4 regions of the Streptomyces sp. NPDC107654 genome follow, and region 2 is predicted to be linked to each of the others. Evidence: riboswitches for the same ligand, from Rfam matches in the RefSeq annotation. Region 2 holds a riboswitch; each other region holds the start of a gene.

Evidence for each region. A riboswitch is a leader RNA that binds a small molecule or an ion and turns the genes downstream of it on or off. The one in region 2 is predicted to bind cobalamin.
Region 1: another riboswitch for cobalamin. It lies ahead of ACZ7N4_RS13870 (acyl-CoA thioesterase); the one in region 2 lies ahead of ACZ7N4_RS34935 (cobalamin biosynthesis protein).
Region 3: another riboswitch for cobalamin. It lies ahead of nicT (Nickel transporter NicT); the one in region 2 lies ahead of ACZ7N4_RS34935 (cobalamin biosynthesis protein).
Region 4: another riboswitch for cobalamin. It lies ahead of metE (5-methyltetrahydropteroyltriglutamate--homocysteine S-methyltransferase); the one in region 2 lies ahead of ACZ7N4_RS34935 (cobalamin biosynthesis protein).

The regions. Positions count from the first base shown of each region.
Region 1 covers NZ_JBVKBI010000006.1:288,753-294,302, reverse strand. The annotation lists gene ACZ7N4_RS13875 (short-chain fatty acyl-CoA regulator family protein) at 1-1,301, shown strand, start outside; partial or broken gene ACZ7N4_RS13870 (acyl-CoA thioesterase) at 1,593-1,922, opposite strand; cobalamin riboswitch at 2,045-2,268, opposite strand; gene ACZ7N4_RS13865 (IS110 family RNA-guided transposase) at 2,758-3,858, shown strand; partial or broken gene ACZ7N4_RS13860 (hydrophobic protein) at 4,779-4,884, opposite strand; gene ACZ7N4_RS13855 (class I SAM-dependent methyltransferase) at 4,986-5,550, opposite strand, start outside.
Region 2 covers NZ_JBVKBI010000031.1:51,434-56,983, forward strand. The annotation lists gene ACZ7N4_RS34920 (lysozyme) at 314-1,006, shown strand; gene ACZ7N4_RS34925 (inorganic phosphate transporter) at 1,150-2,403, shown strand; gene ACZ7N4_RS34930 (hypothetical protein) at 2,435-2,662, shown strand; cobalamin riboswitch at 2,792-2,933, shown strand; gene ACZ7N4_RS34935 (cobalamin biosynthesis protein) at 3,044-3,988, shown strand; gene ACZ7N4_RS34940 (cobyric acid synthase) at 3,985-5,493, shown strand; gene cobN (cobaltochelatase subunit CobN) at 5,490-5,550, shown strand, end outside.
Region 3 covers NZ_JBVKBI010000007.1:326,513-332,062, forward strand. The annotation lists gene thrS (threonine--tRNA ligase) at 1-801, shown strand, start outside; gene ACZ7N4_RS15980 (nucleoside hydrolase) at 833-1,795, shown strand; gene nicT (Nickel transporter NicT) at 1,796-2,866, opposite strand; cobalamin riboswitch at 2,893-3,076, opposite strand; gene ACZ7N4_RS15990 (metalloregulator ArsR/SmtB family transcription factor) at 3,158-3,508, shown strand; gene ACZ7N4_RS15995 (glycoside hydrolase family 13 protein) at 3,589-5,247, shown strand; gene ACZ7N4_RS16000 (DUF4142 domain-containing protein) at 5,348-5,550, opposite strand, start outside.
Region 4 covers NZ_JBVKBI010000006.1:295,651-301,200, reverse strand. The annotation lists gene metE (5-methyltetrahydropteroyltriglutamate--homocysteine S-methyltransferase) at 1-1,936, opposite strand, end outside; cobalamin riboswitch at 2,105-2,333, opposite strand; gene ACZ7N4_RS13890 (3-hydroxybutyryl-CoA dehydrogenase) at 2,527-3,396, opposite strand; gene aceB (malate synthase A) at 3,393-4,985, opposite strand; gene aceA (isocitrate lyase) at 5,101-5,550, opposite strand, start outside.

The DNA.
Region 1 (5,550 bases), on a different contig from region 2:
TCACCGTGCCGGTCCTGCTCAGGCTGACCGAGACCTACGGCGTCGACCCCGGGTTCTTCTCGGCACGCGACACGACCCGCCTCGTGGCCGACCTGCGCGAGGCGCTGACGGGAGAGATCACCGCCGCCAGGGTCACCCAGTCCGATCTGGCCGACCTGGCGTCCCGGATGCCCGCGGTCGCCCAGGTACTGGTCGAACTGGGCCGCCGCAACCAGCTCCTGTCCGAGCGGCTGGCCGGAGTGACGGACGGCCGGGACGGAGACCGGGGCACCGCGCCGTCGCCGCACGAGGAGATCCGGGACTTTTTCTACCGTCGCCAGAACTACCTCCACGAGACCGACCTCGCCGCCGAGCACCTGGCCGACGAGATCGGAGTACGGCCCGGCGAGGTGATCGGGGCCCTCACGGCCAGGCTCGCCCGATCTCATGGCGTTCACCTGGCCGCGGAGCCGGGCGAACGGCTGCACCGCTACGACCGGCGGACTCGCACCCTCCACCTGTCCCCGCGCCTGCGGCCCGGCCAGCGTGCCTTCCGCATGGCGACGCAGCTCGCCCTGCTGGAGTACGACGAGGGCCTGGGCAGGCTGGCCGAGGAGGACTTCGAACCCGGTTCACCCGCCCACGCGCTCGCCCGCATCGGCATCGCCAACTACTTCGCCGCCGCGCTCATCCTGCCGTACACCGCCTTCCACACGGCGGCCGAGGAGTTCCGCTACGACATCGAGCGCCTCACCGACCGCTACGGCGTAGGCTACGAGACCGTCTGCCACCGCCTGAGCACCCTTCAACGCCCCCGCCAGCGCGGCGTGCCCTTCTCCTTCGTCCGGGTCGACCGGGCCGGCAACATGTCCAAACGCCAGTCCGCGACCGCGTTCCACTTCTCACGGGCCGGCGGCACCTGCCCGCTGTGGAACGTCTACGAGTCGTTCGCCGCCCCCGGCCGCATCCACGTCCAGATCGCCGAGATGCCCGACGGCCAGCGGTACCTCTGGACGGCCCGAGCGATCACCCGGCACCGCGGTGCGTGGGGCGAGCCCGGCAAGACGTACGCCATCGGCCTGGGATGCGAGATCCGCCACGCCCATCGCCTCGTCTACTCCGACGGCCTCGACCTCGACAACGCCCCGGCCGCCACGCCCATCGGCATGGGCTGCCGGGTCTGCGAACGCCTCGCCTGCCCCCAACGCGCCGCACCGCCGCTCGGCCGCGCCCTGCGGATCGACCCCGACAGCAGCACCTTCGTCCCTTACCCGGTGATCGGCCCCGACGCCCCATCGGATCGCGGGGCGGCCCGGGCGTAGGGCCGGCGTCGGAGAACGACCACACGATGCACGCCGTCGAGGGGCCGAGCGCTACCGGCAGATCCCGGCATTTCGGTCCCGTTCCAAGCCGAAGGCATGGTGGGGGAGACGTCAGCCCGAACGGCGTGGCGACACCTGCCGAGCTGAACCTTCGTGGACGCGACGTGACGCGCAGCGGCACGGACCCGCAGGGCACAACGGACCTGCTTCCCCGGTGTCATCCCCGCAGCCGCTGTGCGCGGAAACGGCGGGTGAGGGCCCTCACCCGGCTCCAGCCTCTGCCAGGGCCGACACGCGACGGGGCCTGCCGTCGGCATCGATGGCGACGAACGTGAGCCGCCCGGTGGCGACCTCGCTGCCGGGACCGGCGGCGTTCCACCGCTCGGCGGTCACCCTGACCCCGACCGTCATGGACGTCCTCCCCGCACGTTCCAGCTCAGCGTGCACCGTGAGTAGGTCGCCGGCGCGCACTGGGGCCAAGAAGGTCATCCGGTCGACGGAAACGGTCACCGCCGGCCCCTCGGCATGCCGCCCGGCGGCGGCCGCCGCCGCGTCGTCGATCAGCTTCATCACCACGCCACCGTGAATGGTGCCGTACAGGTTGGTGTCGTGCTCGCTCATGATGTGCGCGAGCGTCACCCGGGAGTCGGCCGGGCGCTTCGTGGGGGTGGACAGAGTGGCGTTCCGGTCGGCCACGTCAACTCTCCTTCGCGAGTCGCGGCAGGGGCGTAACCGCGCACACATAGCGGCGCGGGCAGGTGGCAGGTCTTCGGACTCGCGAGCACGTCCTCGTCGTTCAACGAGGAGGACTCCTACTGGCCGTCGCTTCCCAGGCCCTCGGGCCCAGTGCGTATGACGGCGGTCGTTCCCGCTCACCGCTGCGGGGCAGTCCCGGATTTTCACCGGGTTCCCTCTTGCGACGCATCCCGCCTGGCGGACGGGGCGAACCAGCTGCACGGGCCAGCTTACGGGCCGTGCTCGTGGCGCCGATCCTTGGCGCCTCCAGTTACCTGCCGACCAGACCCCTCGGCGCGATGCCGCCGCACATCGAACAGGGGAGATTCCGTCCGTGTCCGCACGTACGACGGGTCACAGGCCGTCCGTCGATACCGATCAGGAACTGACGAAGAATTGACTCATTGTCGGCCCTTCCAGGGCAGGTTGAGTACCTGTTCCGATGAGGTCGTCCGGCTGTGGTCGGGTCAGGCCGTTGTCCCGGAATCGATGGGACGGTTGCGCAGTGCCGTCCCGGACGGGGGTCTGACTCGTGAGATCTATGACCGAAGTGTCCAGTCACGGACCTGTCGACTGCCGTTCCGGGATGCCGCCTGCCACCGAGCCACAGGGCGTGTCCCAATAGGGGCCTTGCCGAGTTCACGCGCCATCACGGTTCAGACCGTCCGAGCGGGCCGGTGCCATCCACCCAGCACGTCACCCGCGGGAGAGGCGAATCACCATGACGACCAGACAGCGCAGCACCTCCCCCACCTGCACGGATCCTCCTGTGCCGGGCGAGGTCGTCCTGGGCGTGGACACGCACGGCGAGGTGCATGTCGCGGCCGTGATCTCCCCGCTGGGGAAGGTTCTGGGAACCGAGTCCTTCCCGGCAACGGCGGCCGGCTACCGGCAGCTGCTTGTGTGGGCCCGTAAGCGGGGGACGGTGCGTCGAGCGGGGGTAGAGGGCACCGGCACATTCGGCGCGGGCCTGTCCCGCTACCTGCTCGCCCAGCAGATTCAGGTCTTCGAAGTGAACCGGCCCGACCGGTCAGTCCGCCGTCTGCTCGGCAAGTCGGACCCGCTCGATGCCCAGGCCTCAGCGCGAGCCGTGCTCAGTGGCCGCGCCCGGGCCCGGGCGAAATCCGGCGACGGTCCGGTGCACAGCGCCCGGATCTTCAAGCTCGCCAAGGACTCCGCGGTCAAGGCCCGCACCCAGGCGATCAACCAGCTCAAAGCCGTCCTGGTCATCGCCTATCCCGCCCTGCGGGAACGGCTGTCCAGCCTGGGCAACCGCGAGCTGTTCCGCACCTGCGCACGTCTCGGCCTACCCGGCGGTGGGGGAGACGAGGACGCGGTGGCCCAGGCCACCCACCTGACGTTACGCATGCTCGCCGAGCGCATCGAGCAGCTCACCGTGCAGATCACCGAGCTGAACCAGCGCCTGACCCGGCTTGTCGAACACCACGCCCCACAGCTACTCGTACCGGTGGGCATCGGCCCGGACAGCGCAGTCACTCTCCTGATCACCATGGGAGACAATCCCGAGCGGCTGAACACCGAGGCGTCTTTTGCTGCCCTTTGCGGAGTCAGCCCCATCGAGTACTCCTCCGGCCGGCGGCGCACGCGCCGCCTCAACCACGGCGGCGACCGGCAGGCCAACGCCGCCCTGCACCGCATCGTCTTCACCCGTCTGCGCCACGACCCGCGCACCCAGGCGTATTACGAACGCCGCACTCAGGAAGGCAAGACCCGACGCGAGATCATCCGATGCCTCAAGCGATACGCAGCCCGCGAGGTCTTCAACCTGGTCAGACCGGTTTCCCGCGCCCCCGCGTTATAGGGGCGTCCGTGAGACGTGAGAGGGTCTGGGGCGTGAGTGAGACACCCCCGAACACCCTGCAATACCGCTTTGACGGGCCAGAAGACGCTCCGGTCCTGATCTTGGGTCCCTCACTGGGTACCACATGGCACAGGTTGTAGAGACCGTCTATGGGCGTCCACGTCAGTCCAGGGCGGGTGCGTAATAGCAGGTCAGGGCATCGCGGTCCGGGGGAGTCGGCGTAGTTCGTGACAGACGCGTGAGAGGGGCGCTCGACGGCAAGCCCCTGCAAAAGCGGCCGGCGGGGGATCCAGAGTGGGTGCGCTGCAGCTCCAGCCGCGGCACCGTACCCCTCGGGTTCTCCTCGACTGAGCACTCGATGCGACGGTGCTGTGATGACACACATCTTGGTGGATGCCGTCGGCGACCCTTCGTGATTGACGGGGCGTAGCCTTCGCCCGCGCAAAGCATCTGCAAGGTGTACCTCCCTGCCATGAGGGCGCGTCAGCCGCCGACATCGCTGCCGCCCGCCTCCTGCCTCACGTGTCTGGCAACTTGTCGACCAGGGGCATGTGGTGCTCGTTGTAGCGGTCGCCCTGGACTCGATCCGCCGACCAGTTCGTCGGCGAAGAGAGGAAGCCGAATGGCGCCGATGTCCTCCTCGACGGACGTCGTGTACGGGGCGCCAAGCCCCAGAGGGGGGAGTGTGCGAGTCCGCGAAGGGCCTCTGCAGACGCCTGTTGGAACGTGAAGGTGCGCGGTCCTCGGCCGGCGGCCATTCGGCATAGCAAGGCATTGGAAAAAATTCTTGGACAGATTTCCCTTTTTTGGGGCACCTTCGGTCCGATATTGCAAACCGGCCCCCGCCCGACGCTCACCCATCACGCCCGCAGGGACCGTACCGCCCGGTACGGTCCCTGCGGGCGTGATGGGTGGTCAGGTCACCATCGATACCAGCGGCCGCGCCCCCCGGGCGCTGGTGGATCGCATGACGAAACCGAGCAGCCACACGACCAGGACGGCGAGGGCCACCCACCAAAGGATCTTGGGTCTTGTAGTGACCAGCCCGTCGACGGGACAGCCCGCGCTGCGCCGTACTGGGGAGGCGCGGCGGGGCCACTCCGCACGTGCGTGTGGCTGCCTGCACCTCAGCCGACCGGCGCCGTCTCCGCCGCGCCTGTACCGGATGGAGCCGGACGTCGATAGGTGCACGGTTGGGATGTGAAGATCCGTCGGCCGACGGGGTGGGGACGAACGCAGACGAGGTGCTGCAGGTTGACCAGGCCCGCCTCGCAGGACAGCAGACCGATGGCGAAGTTCAGCCGCCATACGGCAACTGTCTCGGAGCCGACGAGCTCGATGGCTCGCTCGCGCTGCGTTTCCAGCCGGTCCAGCCATGCCCGAAGCGTCAGGGCGAAATCCGTCCGGAGATTCTCCATGTCCAGCACTTCCAGGCCGGACCGCTCCGCCTTCAGCGCGCTGCGGCCGATCTCGCCCGGGTTGAGATCCGGATGGACGTAACGGAGCATGAATGGACTGCGCATCAGGCGTCGGCCGGGCCGCAGGATGCACATTTCGTGACTGAGCACCCGTCCGCCCGGTGCGACCAGCCGCGCCAGAGCGGCAGCGTGTTCGTTCTGACCGCGCCGCGACAGGTGGTGGGTCATCTCGACGCTGGCCACGGCGTCGAAGGGGCCGTCTTGAACTTCCCGG
Region 2 (5,550 bases):
ACGCATGGCCCGTGAACGCACCCTCGCCCGCCGCCGCGCCGCGGTTCTCACCGCGGCCACGGCGGTCCTCGCCCTCGCCGGCCCCGCACCCGCCGGGGCCGCATCCGCGGGGGAGGCGCCGACCGGTCCGGCCGGACCACCGGCGTCGGCCTCGACGGACTCGCCGCGGCCGGCCGGGTCCCTGCGGACGGCCGGCGGCGCACCGAAGGCGGCCGGGCAGGCCGAGGCCGGCACATCCCCGCCGGCCGCCGTTTCCGCGCGGACAGCCGGGATCTCGCCGGCCACCGCCACCGGTTCCGCGTGGACAGCCGGGATCTGGCAGGAGCCCGCGGCCCCGGACGCCGCCGGGATGCCGAGGGCCGGTGCCGGGCTGCCCCGGGGGCATGACGTGTCGTCGCACCAGAAGCGGATCGACTGGGCCGCCGCCCGGGCCAGGGGCGCCCGGTTCGCGTACATCAAGGCGACCGAGTCCACGGCCTACCGCAACCCCTACTTCTCGGGGCAGTACACCGGCGCCCGCAAGGCCGGCCTGATCCGGGGCGCGTACCACTTCGCGCTGCCGGACCGGTCCTCCGGGGCCCGGCAGGCCGCCTACTTCGTACGGCACGGCGGGGACTGGCGGGCGGACGGCTGGACGCTGCCGCCCGCGCTGGACATCGAGTACAACCCGTACGACGCGCGGCACAAGTGCTACGGGCTGGACAGGAAACGGATGGTCCGCTGGATCCGGTCGTTCAGCGACGAGATCAAGCGGGAGACCGGCCGCCGGCCGCTGATCTACACCACGACCCAGTGGTGGAGGCTGTGCACCGGCAACAGTCGCGCCTTCTCCTCCTCGCACGCCCTGTGGATCGCCCGTCACGGCACCTCGCGACCGGGCGCCCTGCCCGGCGGCTGGCGGTACTGGACGTTCTGGCAGTACGGCACCAAGGGCCGGCTGCCGGGTGACCAGAATCTCTTCAACGGCTCCCTGAGCAGGCTGCGGGTCCTGGCCCGCGGCCGCTAGCCAAGGGGCGCTTGGGCCGGGAGAGGGGAGCGGAGCCTCGTACGCGCGTGACGGACATCCTCACGCCCGTCTCAGTTCATCTTCCGTTCACCCAGGTTGCCTACGTTCGACCCGCCAATGACCTCGAACGATTGCCTGGGTAAATGGAAAGCTTCTCGCTGATCCTCGCGATAGTGGTGGCAACCGCTCTCGCGTTCGATTTCACGAACGGTTTCCACGACACCGCGAACGCGATGGCCACCACCATCTCCACAGGCGCCCTGAAGCCGAAGATCGCGGTCGCCATGTCCGCCGTCCTCAATCTCGTGGGCGCCTTCCTCTCCGTGGAGGTCGCGAACACGATCTCCAAGGGTCTCGTCGACGAGACCGGCATCCGTCCCGAGGTCATCTTCGCCGCCCTGGTCGGCGCGATCCTCTGGAACCTGCTGACCTGGCTCGTGGGCCTGCCGTCCAGCTCCTCGCACGCCCTGATGGGCGGCCTGGTCGGCGCCACCGTCGCCTCCGCCGGCTTCGGCGCCGTCCACGGTGACGTCCTCGTCACCAAGGTGCTGCTCCCGGCCGTCGCCGCGCCGATCGTGGCGGGCCTCGCCTCGCTGCTGGCCACCCGGTTCTCCTACGGCATCGGCGGCACCGCCGACGGCGAGGCCACCCGCAAGGGCTACCGCGCCGGCCAGATCGCCTCCGCCGGCCTGGTCTCCCTCGCGCACGGCACCAACGACGCCCAGAAGACGATGGGCATCATCACCCTCGCCCTCGTCGCGGGCGGCTCGATCGCCCCCGGCTCCAACCCTCCCACCTGGGTGATCCTCTCCGCCGGCCTGGCCATCGCGCTCGGCACCTACATCGGCGGCTGGCGCATCATCCGCACCATGGGCAAGGGCCTGACCGACCTGGAGCCGCGCCAGGGCTTCGCCGCCCAGACCAGCGCCGCGACCGCCATCCTGGCCTCCTCCCACCTCGGCTTCTCCCTCTCCACCACCCACGTCGTCTCCGGCTCGGTGATGGGCGCGGGCCTGGGCCGCAAGGGCGGTGTGGTCCGCTGGTCCACCGCGACCCGCATGTTCGTCGCCTGGGCGCTCACCCTCCCGGCCGCCGCGCTGGTCGGCGCGGGCGCCGAGGCCGTCACCGACCTGGGTGACTGGGGCACCGCCGTGGTCGCCGTCTTCCTGGTCGCCGCGTCCGCCGCGATCTGGAAGATCTCCCGCCGCGAGGTCGTCGACCACACCAACGTGGTCGAGGAGACCGAGGAGCCCGCCGGTGTGGTCACGACCGCCATCGCCGCCGTGATCCCGCCGCCCACCGGCACGGTCGCCGCCGATGTGGACCTCACGTTCCCGCAGCAGGCCACCGCCCCCGCCGAACCGGCTCCGGCCGCCCCGCCGGCCGCCGCGGTCTGACCCCGAGCACCCGGTTAGCGAAGGAAGCACTATGAAGATCGACTGGGCAGCCCTGGGCTCCGTGTTCGGCGTCAGCCTCGTGGTCACCGTGGGCCTGGTGACCCTGTTCACGCTCGGCATCGCGGGCCTGAACCGGCGCGAGAAGGCCACGGCCCAGGGGGACTCCGCCGCCCTCGCCGTCACCGGCGCCTACCTGTGCTTCGCGGCCTGCGCGGCGGCGGTGGCGTACGGCATCAACCTGATCGTGGCCAAGGCCTGACCACACCACCGAAAGGCTCCCCGCGCACGCCGTGCGGGGAGCCTCTGCCGTACCCCGGCAGACCCCGCGCGCCCCGCGGTGTGGGGATCAGCACACTGTCCCCACGCAGGTCAAAGGCAAGTTGACGGCCCTTCCGGGCGCGTGGTGGACTGCCCAGGCCATCAACGGCGGCAGGAGAGGAAGCCGGTGCGAATCCGGCGCGGTCCCGCCACTGTCACCGGGGAAGAACTTCCCGGGAGCCAGGAACTCTCACCGCCGATGCACGTCGAACCAGGGCGCGGACACCCTGAGTGAGGACACATATCGCCATGCTCGGCTGCCGATCGAGGACCAGCACCAGGGCTGTCAGGCCCGTTCCTGTGCCCACGGCCGGCTGAGCCGATGGGTGCCGATCGCACATACGCGTACGGCGCCGCCGCCGGCGTCCTCGGTGACCTGCTCCTCGGCGATCCCCGTCGCGGGCATCCGGTCGCCGTGTTCGGCCGGGCGGCCGGGGCCGTGGAAGGCGCCTTGTGGCACGACCACCGCGGCTGGGGCGCCCTGCACACCACCGTGTGCGCCGGTGGCGCCGTCGCGCTCGGCGCACTCGCCGCACGCGCTGTACGCCCCTCCCCCACCGCCTCCGTCGCGCTGACCGCCGCCGCCACCTGGGCCGTCGTCGGCGGCACCTCGCTCGCCCGCGAGGCCCGCGCCATCGGACGCGCCCTGGAGGCCGGGGACATCGAGACCGCCCGGGCGCGGCTGCCCCACCTGTGCGGCCGGGACCCGCAGGCGCTGGACGCCGACGGTGTCGCCCGGGCCGTGGTCGAGTCGGTCGCCGAGAACACCTCGGACGCCGTCGTCGGCGCCCTCGTCTGGGGTGCCGTGGCGGGGGTCCCGGGGCTCCTCGGGTTCCGGGCGGTCAACACCCTGGACGCGATGGTGGGTCACAAGTCCCCCCGTCTGCGGCGCTTCGGCTGGGCCTCCGCCCGCCTCGACGACGTCGCCGGCTGGCCGGGTGCCCGGCTGACCGCCGTGCTCGCCGCCGCGGCCGGACCCGATCCGCTGGGTGCCCTGCGTGCCTGGAAGGCCGACGCGCGCCGGCACCCCAGCCCCAACGCCGGTCCCGTGGAGGCCTCCTTCGCGGGTGCCCTCGGCGTACGCCTGGGCGGGACGCTCTCCTACGGCGGCCGGGTCGAGCACCGGCCCGTCCTCAACGGAGCCGCCGGGCGGCCCGTCCGGGTCACCGACATCGACCGGGCCGTACGGCTCTCCCGCCGCGTCGGCCTGCTCGCCCTCGCCGGCACGCTCACCGCACGCCGGCTGCTGAAAGGACGCGGGAAGTGAACGGTGGTCTCCTCGTCGCCGGCACCACCTCCGACGCCGGCAAGAGCGTCGTGACGGCCGGCATCTGCCGCTGGCTGGTACGCCAGGGGGTGAAGGTCGCGCCGTTCAAGGCGCAGAACATGTCGCTGAACTCGTTCGTCACGCGCGAGGGCGCCGAGATCGGGCGGGCGCAGGCGATGCAGGCGCAGGCCTGCCGGGTCGAGCCGACCGCGCTGATGAACCCGGTGCTGCTCAAGCCCGGCGGCGAGCAGAGCAGTCAGGTGGTGCTGCTCGGCAAGCCGGTGGGCGAGCTGAGCGCACGCGGGTACCACGGCGGGCGCCAACAACGGCTGCTGGGCACGGTGCTGGACTGCCTGGCCGAGTTGCGGGGCACGTATGACGCGGTGATCTGTGAGGGGGCGGGCAGTCCGGCCGAGATCAACCTCCGGCGGACGGACATCGTCAACATGGGCATCGCACGCAACGCGCGGCTGCCCGTGCTCGTCGTCGGCGACATCGACCGCGGGGGCGTCTTCGCGTCCTTCTTCGGCACCGTCGCCCTGCTCTCACCGGAGGACCAGGAGCTGGTCGCCGGGTTCCTGGTGAACAAGTTCCGGGGCGATGTCGGCCTGCTGGAGCCCGGGCTGGACATGCTCCGGGACCTGACGGGGCGGCGGACGTACGGTGTGCTGCCCTTCCGGCACGGGCTCGGCATCGACGAGGAGGACGGGCTGCGCGTGTCGCTGCGGGGCACCGTACGGGAGTCCACCGTCACGCCCCCGGTCGGCGAGGACGTGCTGCGGGTCGCCGTGTGCGCGATCCCGCTGATGTCCAACTTCACCGACGTGGACGCCCTGGCCGCCGAACCGGGCGTCGTGGTGCGGTTCGTGGACCGGCCGGAGGAGCTGGCGGACGCCGACCTCGTGGTGGTCCCGGGCACGCGCGGGACCGTACGGGCGCTGGAGTGGCTGCGGGAGCGCGGACTCGCCGACGCGCTGGTACGGCGGGCCGCCGAACAGCGTCCCGTCCTGGGGGTCTGCGGCGGCTTCCAGATCCTCGGCGAGCACATCGAGGACGAGGTCGAGTCCCGCGCCGGAGCCGTCCCGGGTCTCGGCGTGCTGCCCGTCCGGGTGCGCTTCGCCCGCGAGAAGACCCTCACCCGGCCCCGTGGCGAGGCCCTCGGCGAGCGGGTCGACGGCTACGAGATCCACCACGGCGTGGCCACCGTCGAGGGCGGCGAGCCCTTCCTCGACGGCTGCCGGGTCGGCCAGACCTGGGGCACGCACTGGCACGGCTCGCTGGAGTCGGACGGCTTCCGCCGGGCCTTCCTGCGCGAGGTGGCCGCCGCCGCGGGCCGCCGCTTCGTGCCCGCGCCGGACACCTCCTTCGCCGCGCTGCGCGAGGAGCAGCTCGACCGGCTCGGCGACCTCATCGAACAGCACGCGGACACGGACGCGCTGTGGCGGCTCATCGAGTCGGGCGCGCCGCAAGGACTGCCTTTCATTCCACCGGGAGCGCCCGCATGAGCACAGTGTTGTTGTTGTCGACCGCCGACACGGATCTGCTGGCGGCCCGGGCCTCCG
Region 3 (5,550 bases), on a different contig from region 2:
CGCGCCGTCCACCTCAACGACGCGCACGTCTTCTGCACCCCGGACCAGGCGGTGGCCGAGGCCCGCGCCGCGCTGGAGCTGATCGCCCGCGCCCACGCCGACCTCGGCATCGAGGCCGTGCGCCACCGGCTCTCGCTGCCCGGCGCGGGCGGCAAGTACGTCGCCGACCCGGAGCTGTGGCGCCGGGCGACCGGGCTGCTGCGGGAGGCCCTCGCGGAGGCCGGGGTGGCCTACGAGGAGGCGGAGGGCGAGGCCGCGTTCTACGGCCCGAAGATCGACGTGCAGATCGCGGACCCGGCGGGCCGCGAGTCCACCCTGTCCACCGTGCAGATCGACTTCCACCAGCCCGCCCGCTTCGACCTGCGCTACATCGGCGCCGACGGCGCGAAGCACCGGCCGGTGATGGTGCACCGCAGCGTCATCGGCAGTGTCGAACGGGTCGTCGCCCACCTGGTGGAGACCCACGCCGGCGCGTTCCCGGCCTGGCTGGCCCCCGTGCAGCTGGTGGTGCTGCCGGTGGCCGAGGAGCAGGTGGAGCCGGCGGCGGCGCTGGTCCGGGAGGCGCTCGCGCTGGGCCTGCGCGCCGAACTCGCCGGGCCGGGAGAGGGGACCCTGGGCGCCAGGGTCCGCGCGGCGCGCCTGGTGCCGTACCAGGCGGTGATCGGGGCCCGGGAGGCCGGCGCCGGGCTGGCCGCCGTACGCCTGCGGGACGGCCGCCGGCCCGGTGCGCTGCCCGGGAGCGAGCTGCTGCGGCGCGTCGCCGAACGGGTGGCGGCACGCGGCACCGCGCTCTGGGCCTGATCTAAGGTCGAGACGACGGAAGGAGCCCGCCGTGACCGGTCAGCCCATCCCCGTGATCATCGACTGCGACACCGGTGTCGACGACGCCCTGGCCCTGCTGTTCGCCGTGCGCCACCCCGGACTCGACCTCAGGGCGGTGACCTGCGTGGCCGGGAACACCGACGTGGACGGCGTGGTCCGCAACACCCTCACCGTGCTGGAGCGGGCGGGCGCCCCCGACATCCCGGTGGCCCGGGGTGCCGAGCGCCCGCTGCTGGAGCCCGCCCGTCACGCCCCCGTGCACGGCGCCGACGGCATGGGCGACCTGGGCCTGCCCGCGCCCGCCCGGACCCCGGTGGACGTCGACGCGGTCACGCTCCTGCACCGCGAGATCCTGGCCTCCCCGCGCCCGGTCACCCTGATCCCGACGGCGCCCCTGACCAACATCGCCCTGCTCCTGCGCACCCACCCGGAGGTGACCCGGAACATCGAGCGGATCGTGTTCATGGGCGGGGCGGTGGAGGTCGGCAACGCCACGCCGGTCGCGGAGTTCAACGTCTGGCACGATCCGGAGGCCGCGGCGATCCTGCTCACGGCCGGGGTGCCGATCACGATGTACGGCCTGGACGTCTTCCGGCAGGTCGTCGTGGACAGCGCCGAGGTGCACCGGCTGCGCGGGAGCGGCGAGCCGGGCACCCGCCTGGCCGGCGAACTCCTCGCCCACCGGCCGGCCCACCAGGGCGAGCCGCCGGAGGCCGAGGAGGCGGGCGGTCTCGGCGACGCCGGCGCGGTGTGCGCGGTCGCCGACCCGCAGGGCATCACCACCCGCCTGCTCCCGGTCGAGGTCTCCCTCGCCCCCGGCCCGACCCGCGGCCAGACCATCGTCGACCGGCGGCCCCGGCTGGGCGAGTCGGAGATCCACGAGGGGGGCCGTGAGACGGCGCTGGTGGACGTCGCGTTGGAGGTCGACGCCGATCGGTACGTGAAGCTGTACCTGGAGACGGTGGAGCGGTAGTCAGTCGGCGGCCGACCAGCGTTCCTCCACGCGGGCCAGCCGCCAGTACGTCAGGGCCGCCGCCCACACCGCCACGAACAGGCCGACGATGAGGTAGCCGACGTTGTCGAGGTCGAGGCCGGCGATCCAGCCGGTCACCGCGTCGTGCAGGGCGAACTTCTCGTGCAGGACGCCGACCAGTTCGATCGTGCCGATGAAGAAGGCGACGGCGATGGACAGGCCGGTGATGGCGAGGTTGTAGAAGACCTTGCGGACGGGGTTGGCGAACGCCCACTGGTAGGCGAAGTTCATGAACGTGCCGTCGAGGGTGTCGAACAGGCTCATCCCGGCGGCGAAGAGGAGGGGCAGGCACAGCACCGCGTACCAGGGCAGGCCGGCCGCCGCGCCGGAGCCCGCCATCACCATCAGCGTGACCTCGGTGGCCGTGTCGAAGCCGAGGCCGAAGAGGAAGCCCAGCGGGTACATCTGGCCGGGGCGGGAGACGGACTTGGTGAGGCGGCCCAGGATCCGGTTCATGAAGCCGCGCGAGTCCAGGTGCTGTTCCAGCTCCTTCTCGTCGTACGCGCCCGCGCGCATCGCCCGGAAGACCTTCAGGATGCCCACCAGGGCGATCAGGTTCAGGGCGGCGATGAGGTAGAGGAACGTGCCGGAGATCGTCGTACCGAGGAAGCCGAGCACCTGGTGGGTGGTGGAGCCCTCGTTCATCACCTTGCCGGCGAGCGAGGTGCCGCCCGCGATCAGCAGGGCCAGCAGGACGACGACGCTGGAGTGGCCGAGCGCGAACCAGAAGCCCACCGACACCGGCCGCTTGCCGTCGGCCATCAGCTTGCGGGTGGTGTTGTCGATCGCCGCTATGTGGTCGGCGTCGAAGGCGTGCCGCATGCCCAGGGTGTAGGCGGTGATGCCGAGACCGACCCCGAAGACGTCGGTGCCGATCCTGTAGTGCCGGGGGGCCACGAGGAGGTACAGGATGCCGAAGGCGACGACGTGCAGGGCGATGATCACCGCCATCAGGCCCGCCGTCCTGACGGTGTCCTCGCGTCGCCAGCGGAAGGTCGTGGCATCGGCCATCGTTCATGCTCCAGCACCTCGTGGATCACTTCATGAGTGCCGTGGCCGGTCTCCTGGCTTACGGGTCGTACGTCCGCCGTCCCTGCCTTCCCGGTCGTACGACCAGTGGCCCGGCGGGTGCCGGACGGGACGGGAACTCCCCGATCACAGTGGCGAGGGCCGCGTCGACCTTGCATCGACTTCCCGAACACCACGGCCCGCCCACCGTAGAGGGGTGCGCGCTTTCCTGCATAGCTGCGCACCCGCGCAGGTATGCAAGATCACAAAAGTGCGCCTGCGAGGATGGGGGGCATGCATCTCGTGCCTGCCGACCGAGCCGACCGTCGCACCATCGACGGTCACCGGGTGTGCGAGGCGATCGCCGCCATCGGCGACGCGGGGCTCCTGCGCACCTGGGCCGACCGTTTCTCCCTGCTGGCCGACGCCAACCGGCTCGCGCTGCTGCTCGCCCTGCACCGCACCGGGCCGCTCGCCGTGTCGGACCTCGCGGTCGCCACGGGCATGAACGACCCGGCCGTCTCCCAGGCCCTGCGGCTGCTGCGGGCGGCCGGGGTCGTGGCCGGGGAGAAGGAGGGGCGCGTGGTGCGGTACCGGGTGGTGGACGTGGAGGTACAGGGCCTGTTGGAGCACTGCACGGTCTGACCGCCCACGAAAAGGTTCCCTTTCCGGGCAATGTGGACAGATACAGATTCCGTACTGTCGTCCGTCCCATGGGAGCCCGTATGGCAGACCGCTCGCCGGACCTCTCGCCCAGGAACCCCGACTGGTGGCGCCAGGCCGTCATCTACCAGGTGTACCCGCGCAGTTTCGCCGACGCCGACGGAGACGGCCTCGGTGACCTCCGGGGTGTCACCCGGCGTCTGGACCACCTCGCCACGCTCGGCGTGGACGCCCTGTGGCTGAGCCCCTTCTACCCCTCCGAACTCGCCGACGGCGGCTACGACGTCATCGACCCGCGCGGCGTCGACGAGCGCCTCGGCACCCTGGACGACTTCGACGCCCTGGTCGCCGAGGCGCACCGGCTCGGCCTCAAGGTCGTCGTGGACATCGTCCCCAACCACACCTCCCACCTGCACCCCTGGTTCGAGGAGGCGCTGCGCGCCGGACCCGGCTCCGCCGCCCGGGAGCGGTACGTCTTCCGGCCCGGGCGGGGCGCGCACGGGGAGCTGCCGCCCACCGACTGGCAGTCGGTGTTCGGCGGCAGCGCCTGGCGGCGGGTGCCCGACGGGGACTGGTACCTCCACCTCTTCGCCCCCGAACAGCCCGACCTCAACTGGGACAACGAGGAGGTCCGCGCCGACTTCCGCACCACCCTGCGGTTCTGGTCCGACCGGGGCGTGGACGGCTTCCGCGTGGACGTCGCCCACGGTCTGGCCAAAGACCTCACCGAGCCACTGCGGGACGTCGGCGGCCTCGGTGCGACCGGCGAGGAGGCGCTGCCGCTGGTGCCGCCGGGCAGCCACCCGTACTGGGACCGGGACGAGGTCCACGAGATCTACCGGGACTGGCGCAAGATCTTCGACGCGTACAGCCCGCCGCGCATGGCCGTCGCCGAGGCCTGGGTGCCGGGCGACCGCCGCGCCCTGTACGCCCGCCCCGACGAACTCGGCCAGGCGTTCAACTTCGAGTACCTGGAGGCCCGCTGGGACGCCGGGGAGCTGCGGGACGTCATCGCCGCCTCGCTGGCCACGGCCCGGGCCGCCGGGGCCTCCGCGACCTGGGTGCTGTCCAACCACGACGTCGTACGCCACGCCTCCCGGCTGATGCTGCCGCCGGACACCGACCCGGCCGCCTGGCTGCTCGCCGACGGTGCCGCGCCCGCGGTCGACGCGGCGGCCGGGCTGCGCCGGGCCCGGGCGGCGACCCTGCTGATGCTGGCGCTGCCCGGCTCGGCCTACCTCTACCAGGGCGAGGAACTCGGCCTGCCGGAGGTCGCCGATCTGCCCTTCGAGGTGCTCCAGGACCCGATCTGGGAGCAGACCGGCCATGTCCGCAAGGGCCGCGACGGCTGCCGGGTGCCGCTGCCGTGGACGACGACCGGGCCCAGTTACGGCTTCGGGCCCGGGGCCTCCTGGCTGCCGCAGCCCGCGTCCTTCGCGGCGTACGCCGTCGACGCGCAGACCGGGACCGAGGGTTCCACGCTGGAGCTGTACCGCACGGCCCTGCGGCTGCGCCGCAAGCTGCTCGCGGGCGAGACCCTGACCTGGACCCCGGACGCGCCGGCCGGTGTGCTGGACTTCAGCCGCTCCGACGGCTGGCGCAGCGTCACCAACCTGGCCGCCGAGCCGGTACCGCTGCCGCCGGGCGAGATCCTGCTCAGCAGCACCCCGCTGCCGGAGGGGAGCGCGCTGCCGCCGGACACCACGGTGTGGCTGGCCTAGGGCCTCTCGTCCGGAACGTGCCGGGGTCGCGGGGTCCGGCACGCACGTCTGCGGCGTTGTCGCCGGTTGCCGACTCCCCCACGCGCGACGTCGCGAGGCCCTAACCGGCCGAAGGGCTGGGGCCGGGGGCGGTGCCGCCGCCGGGGAGGCCGCTCAGGTCCAGCGGGGTGGACGTGGCGGTCGGCGGCGGGGTGAGCACCACCTCCGGCTGGCCCGCCGGCGGGGCCGGCGGGGTCAGGTCGGAGGAGGGCAGCTTCGGCGGGGTGGTCTGGTTGAAGATGGTCTGGTCGAAGTCGACCAGAC
Region 4 (5,550 bases), on a different contig from region 2:
CACTGGTGGTGAGGCGGAAGGCTTCGGTCGCCCAGGCCAGGTACTCAGCCCGGTCGGCGGCGCGCAGGGGAAGAGTCTCGCGCAGTGCGGGTTCATCCACCTGGATCACCGACGTCCCGCCCGCCTCCAGGTCATTGACTTCGTCGCGCAGGGCCAGGGCGACCTGTCGGGCGGTGTCGGCGAGGGGCTGGTCGTCACGGACGAAGGACCAGGCGAGCATGGTGACCGGGCCGGTGAGCATGCCCTTGACCGGCCGGTCTGTGAGCGACTGTGCGTACGTCGTCCAGCGGACGGTCATCGGCTCGGGGCGGGAGATGTCACCGGCCAGGATCGGCGGGCGGACGTAGCGGGTGCCGTAGGACTGGACCCAGCCGTGCTGTGTGGCGAGGTAGCCGGTGAACTGCTCGGCGAAGTACTGGACCATGTCGTTGCGCTCGGCCTCGCCGTGCACCAGGACGTCCAGGCCGGTCTTCTCCTGGAAGGTGATCACCTCCTCGATCTCCGCCTTGATCCGTTCCTCGTAGCCGACCGTGTCGATGCTGCCGGCGCGCAGGCCGGCGCGTGCCACGCGCAGTTCACCGGTCTGCGGGAAGGACCCGATGGTCGTGGTCGGGAGGAGGGGCAGACGGAGGTGGGCGCGCTGGGCCGCGCAGCGTTCGGCGTAGGGCTGGGAGCGGCGGGCGTCGGCGTCGGTGACCGCGGCGGCGCGGGAGCGCACGGCCGGGTCGTGGGTGATGGGCGAGCCTGCCCGGGAGACGAGATCGGCACGGTTGGCGGCCAGTTCGGCGGTGATCGTGCCGGTGCCCTGGGCGAGGCCCTTGGCGAGGGTGACGACCTCGCGCGTCTTCTGCCGGGCGAAGGCGAGCCAGCGCAGGATCTGCGGCTCGATGTCCCGTTCCGCGGTGGCGTCGAGCGGGACGTGCAGCAGGGAGCAGGAGGCGGCCACGTCGACGCGGTCCGCCAGTCCGAGCAGGGTGCCCAGGGTGGAGAGGGACTTGGCCAGGTCGTTGACCCAGATGTTGCGGCCGTTGACGACTCCGGCCACCAGGCGCTTTCCGGGCAGACCGCCGACGGCGGCGAGGTCGTCCAGGTTGGCGGCGGCGGCCCCGGTGAAGTCCAGGGCCAGGCCCTCGACCGGGGCTTTGGCGAGTACCGGGAGGGCCTCGCCGAGCCGGTCGAAGTAGGACGCTACGAGAAGCTCGGGCCGGTCGGGGAGGGCACCGAGGTCACGGTAGGCACGGGTGACTGCGTTGAGTTCGGCCGGGTTGCGGTCCTGGACGAGGGCGGGCTCGTCCAGCTGGACCCACTCAGCGCCCGCGGCCCGCAGGTCGGCGAGGACTTCGGCGTACACCGGCAGCAGGCGGTCCAGCAGGGTGAGCGGCTCGAAGTCGCTCGGGGCGCCGGGTGCGGGCTTGGCCAGCAGGAGGTAGGTGACCGGACCGACCAGCACGGGCCGGGCGGTGAGGCCCAGGGCCAGGGCCTCCTTCAGCTCGGCGACCTGCTTGGTCGCGTCGGCGGCGAAGACGGTGTCCGGGCCGAGTTCGGGGACCAGGTAGTGGTAGTTGGTGTCGAACCACTTGGTCATCTCCAGCGGTGCGACGTCCTGTGTGCCGCGGGCCATGGCGAAGTAGCCGTCGAGCGGATCGGCGTCCACGGCCTCACGGTGGCGTGCGGGGATCGCGCCGACCATGACGGTGGTGTCCAGGACGTGGTCGTAGTACGAGAAGTCGCCGGCGGGCACCTCGTCGATGCCGGCCTCGCCGAGCTGCTGCCAGTTCGTACGGCGCAGGTCGGCGGCGGTGGCACGAAGGGCGTCGGCGGTGACGCGGCCCTTCCAGTAGCCCTCGATCGCCTTCTTCAGTTCCCGGCTCTGTCCCTGGCGGGGGTAGCCGTACACGGTGGCCCGTGCTGCCGCGGCTGCGGGCTTGGTGTTCACGGAGATCTCCTTCGCGAGATGAATCCCTGAGATCCCGGGGACGGGACGAGAGCGCGAAGGGGTGACGGAACCGGACGGACGCGAGCCGGCGCCGGCAAGGCGCGGTCCTCCGCCTGGTGTGTTCGCCGACCCGCCCTCGAGGTCACCGGGATGTCCGCGCACGGGTGGTCCGGACGCGGGCAGTTGGCAGGTCTTCGGACTCGCGGGCACGTCTCGTCGTACGAAGTCGTACGAGACACCTACTGGCCGTCGCTTCCCAGGCCCTCCTCGGACCCAGTGCGTATGACGGCGGTCGTTCCCGCTCACCGCTGCGGGGCAGTCCCGGATTCCCACCGGGTTCCCTCTTACGACGCATCCCGCCTGGCGGACGGGGCGAACCAGCTGCACCGGCCAGCCTACGGTGTCACCGTCAGGGAAGAGAGCGGGACGTCCATCATCTGGATGGTGAGGCGGACCACATCGCGCCGGGCAGGCCACAGGGCGGGAAGCCCGCCGCACACGCGCTTCCCGCCCTTCCCCTGTCACGCCGCGCGGGGACCCTCACCCCTGCGGCGGCGCGAGCCCCTCAGCCCCCGCGTCGTACCAGGCCCTCAGACCCGGTCGTAGGTGTGGAACCCCCGGCCGGTCTTCCTGCCGAGCAGTCCCGCCTCCACCATCCGCTGGAGCAGCGGCGGAGGCGCGTAGAGCGGCTCCCGGAACTCGGCGTACAGCGACTCGGCGATCGAGGCGACGGTGTCCAGGCCGATCAGGTCCGCCAGCCTCAGCGGGCCCATCGGGTGAGCGCAGCCCAGCTCCATGCCGGTGTCGATGTCGGTGGCCGTGGCGAAGCCGGACTCCGCCATGCGGATCGCCGACAGAAGGTAGGGGATGAGCAGCGCGTTGACGACGAACCCGGCCCGGTCCCGGGACCGGATGACGGACTTTCCGAGGACGCGGGCCGCGAACTCCTCGACGATGGCGGTCGTGTCGGCCGATGTATGCAGCGATGTCACCACCTCCACCAGTGGCAGCACGGGGACAGGGTTGAAGAAGTGCAGTCCCACGACCCGGTCCGCGCGGCTCGTGGCCATGCCGAGCCGCATGATCGGGAGGGAGGACGTGTTGGTGGCGAGAACGGCGGCAGGGTCCTCGATGATCTTGTCGAGAGCGGCGAACACCTCCGTCTTGGCGTCCGCGTTCTCCACGACGGCTTCGACGACGAGCTGCCGGTCGGCCAGGTCCTCCAGATCGCCGGTGAAGACGAGCCGGATGAGGGCGTCCTGCGCGGCAGCCTGCTCCAGCTTGCCCCGCCGTACGGCGCGGTCCAGCGAGGCCGCCACCCGGTCCCGTGCGGCTCGGGCCGCGACCGCGTCCACCTCGCACACCACGGTGTCAAGCCCGGCCCGTGCGCACACCTCGGCGATACCGGCGCCCATCTGACCACCGCCCACGACACCGACGCGCCGAATGACCCCGCTCATGCTCCGGCCCCCGTCCGGCGCACAAGGTGCCGGCTGTAGGCGTCAGGGGTGAAGAAGAGAGGAAGTTCGCCCGCCAGAGCCGTCCGTTCGAAGAGCGCGCGGACCTCCTGGACATCTGCCCAGGGATACTCGGCCCCGAGCACGGCGACCTCGTCGTCGAGCAGCGCGAGGACCGTCTCCCGGTCGATCACCCGGTGTCGCAGCCACTGCCAGACCTGCACCCGGGCGATCTCGGCGGTGGCCGCGTCCTCCATGAGCCCGTACAGGGCGACGGCGCCCTGGCCGCGCAGCCAGGCGGCGAAGTAGCGCAGCGCGACGGCGATGTTCGTGCGGACGCCCTCGGCGGTCGGGGGGCCGCTGATGCGCCGCACGGACAGCAGGTCGGCCGCCGTCACCTCCACGTCGTCCCGCGTCCGGTCGATCTGGTGGGGGCGTTCGCCGAGGACGTCGTCGAAGACCTCGCGGCAGACGGGGACGAGGCCGGGGTGGGCGACCCAGGAGCCGTCGAAACCGTCTTCCGCCTCACGTTCCTTGTCCAGCCGGACCTTGGCGAGTGCCGCCTCGTGGGCGGCCGGGTCCTTGTCCGGCACCTGTGCTGCCATGCCGCCGATGGCGTGGGCGCCGCGCTGGTGGCAGGTGCGCACGAGGAGTTCGGTGTAGGCGCGCATGAAGGGGGCGGTCATCGTGACCTTGGCGCGGTCGGGCAGGAGGAAGTCGGTGCGGTGGCCGAAGGTCTTGATCACGCTGAACAGGTAGTCCCAACGCCCCGCGTTGAGGCCGGCGCTGTGCTCGCGCAGCTCGTAGAGGATCTCCTCCATCTCGAACGCGGCGGTGATCGTCTCGATGAGGACGGTGGCGCGGACGGTGCCGCGGGGGATGCCGAGCAGGTCCTGGGCGGTGACGAAGATGTCGTTCCACAGGCGGGCCTCGTAGCGGTTCTCCAGCTTGGGCAGGTAGAAGTACGGGCCGTGCCCGGCGTCGATCTGCCGCTGGGCGCAGTGGAAGAAGTACAGGCCGAAGTCGACGAGTGCGGCGGGCACGGGGCGGCCTTCGTACTCCAGGTGTTCCTCGTCCAGGTGCCAGCCGCGCGGCCGAACCATGATAGTGGCGAGCTGTTGGCCGAGCCGGTACTCCTTGCCGCCGGGTGTGGTGAAGTCGATGCGGCGCTCGATGGCGTCGAGCAGGTTGAGCTGGCCGTCGATGACGTTGTTCCAGGTGGGTGCGGTGGCGTCTTCGAAGTCGGCCATCCAGACCTTGGCCCCGGAGTTGAGGGCGTTGACCGTCATCCGGCGGTCCGGCGGGCCGGTGATCTCGACGCGGCGGTCGGTCAGCCCTGGTGCGGGTGGCGCGACGCGCCAGGTCCGGTCGGCACGGATGGCGGAGGTAACCATCGGGAAGTCGAGCGGGGAGCCCGATGCCAGCCGCAGGACCTGCCGGCGGCGCTCCCTCATCAGGTCGCTCCGGCGTGTGCCGAAGGCTGCGGCCAGGCGGCCCAGGAAGTCCAGGGCGGCGGGCGTGAGGATCTCGTCGTGACGATCGCCCACGGGTGCGAGAACGCGGACGTGGTGGGTCAGGGCGCTGGTGGACATCGCTTCTCCTGCGGGCAGGGCGGGGCGGGCGGGTGCGGGATGCGGGGGTCGGACCGGGACGGTCGTACGACCCCCGGACACCCGGGGCAGACCGGACAGGTCCCGAAGGGCCGGCCTAGTGGAACTGCTCCTCCTCCGTGGAACCGGCCAACGCGGTCGTCGAGGAAGCGGGGTTGACGGCGGTGGAGACCAGGTCGAAGTAGCCGGTGCCGACCTCCCGCTGGTGCTTGACGGCCGTGAAGCCCTGCGCCTGCGCGGCGAACTCCCGCTCCTGCAAGTCGACATAGGCGGTCATGCCGTGCTCGGCGTAGCCACGGGCGAGGTCGAACATGCCGTGGTTGAGGGAGTGGAAGCCGGCCAGGGTGATGAACTGGAAGCGATAGCCCATCGCGCCCAGCTCCCGCTGGAACTTGGCGATCTGGTCATCGTCCAGCGCGGCCTTCCAGTTGAAGGAGGGCGAGCAGTTGTAGGCGAGCATCTGGTCCGGGTACTGCGCGTGGATCGCCTCGGCGAACTCGCGGGCCTGGCCCAGGTCAGGGGTGCCGGTCTCGACCCAGATCAGGTC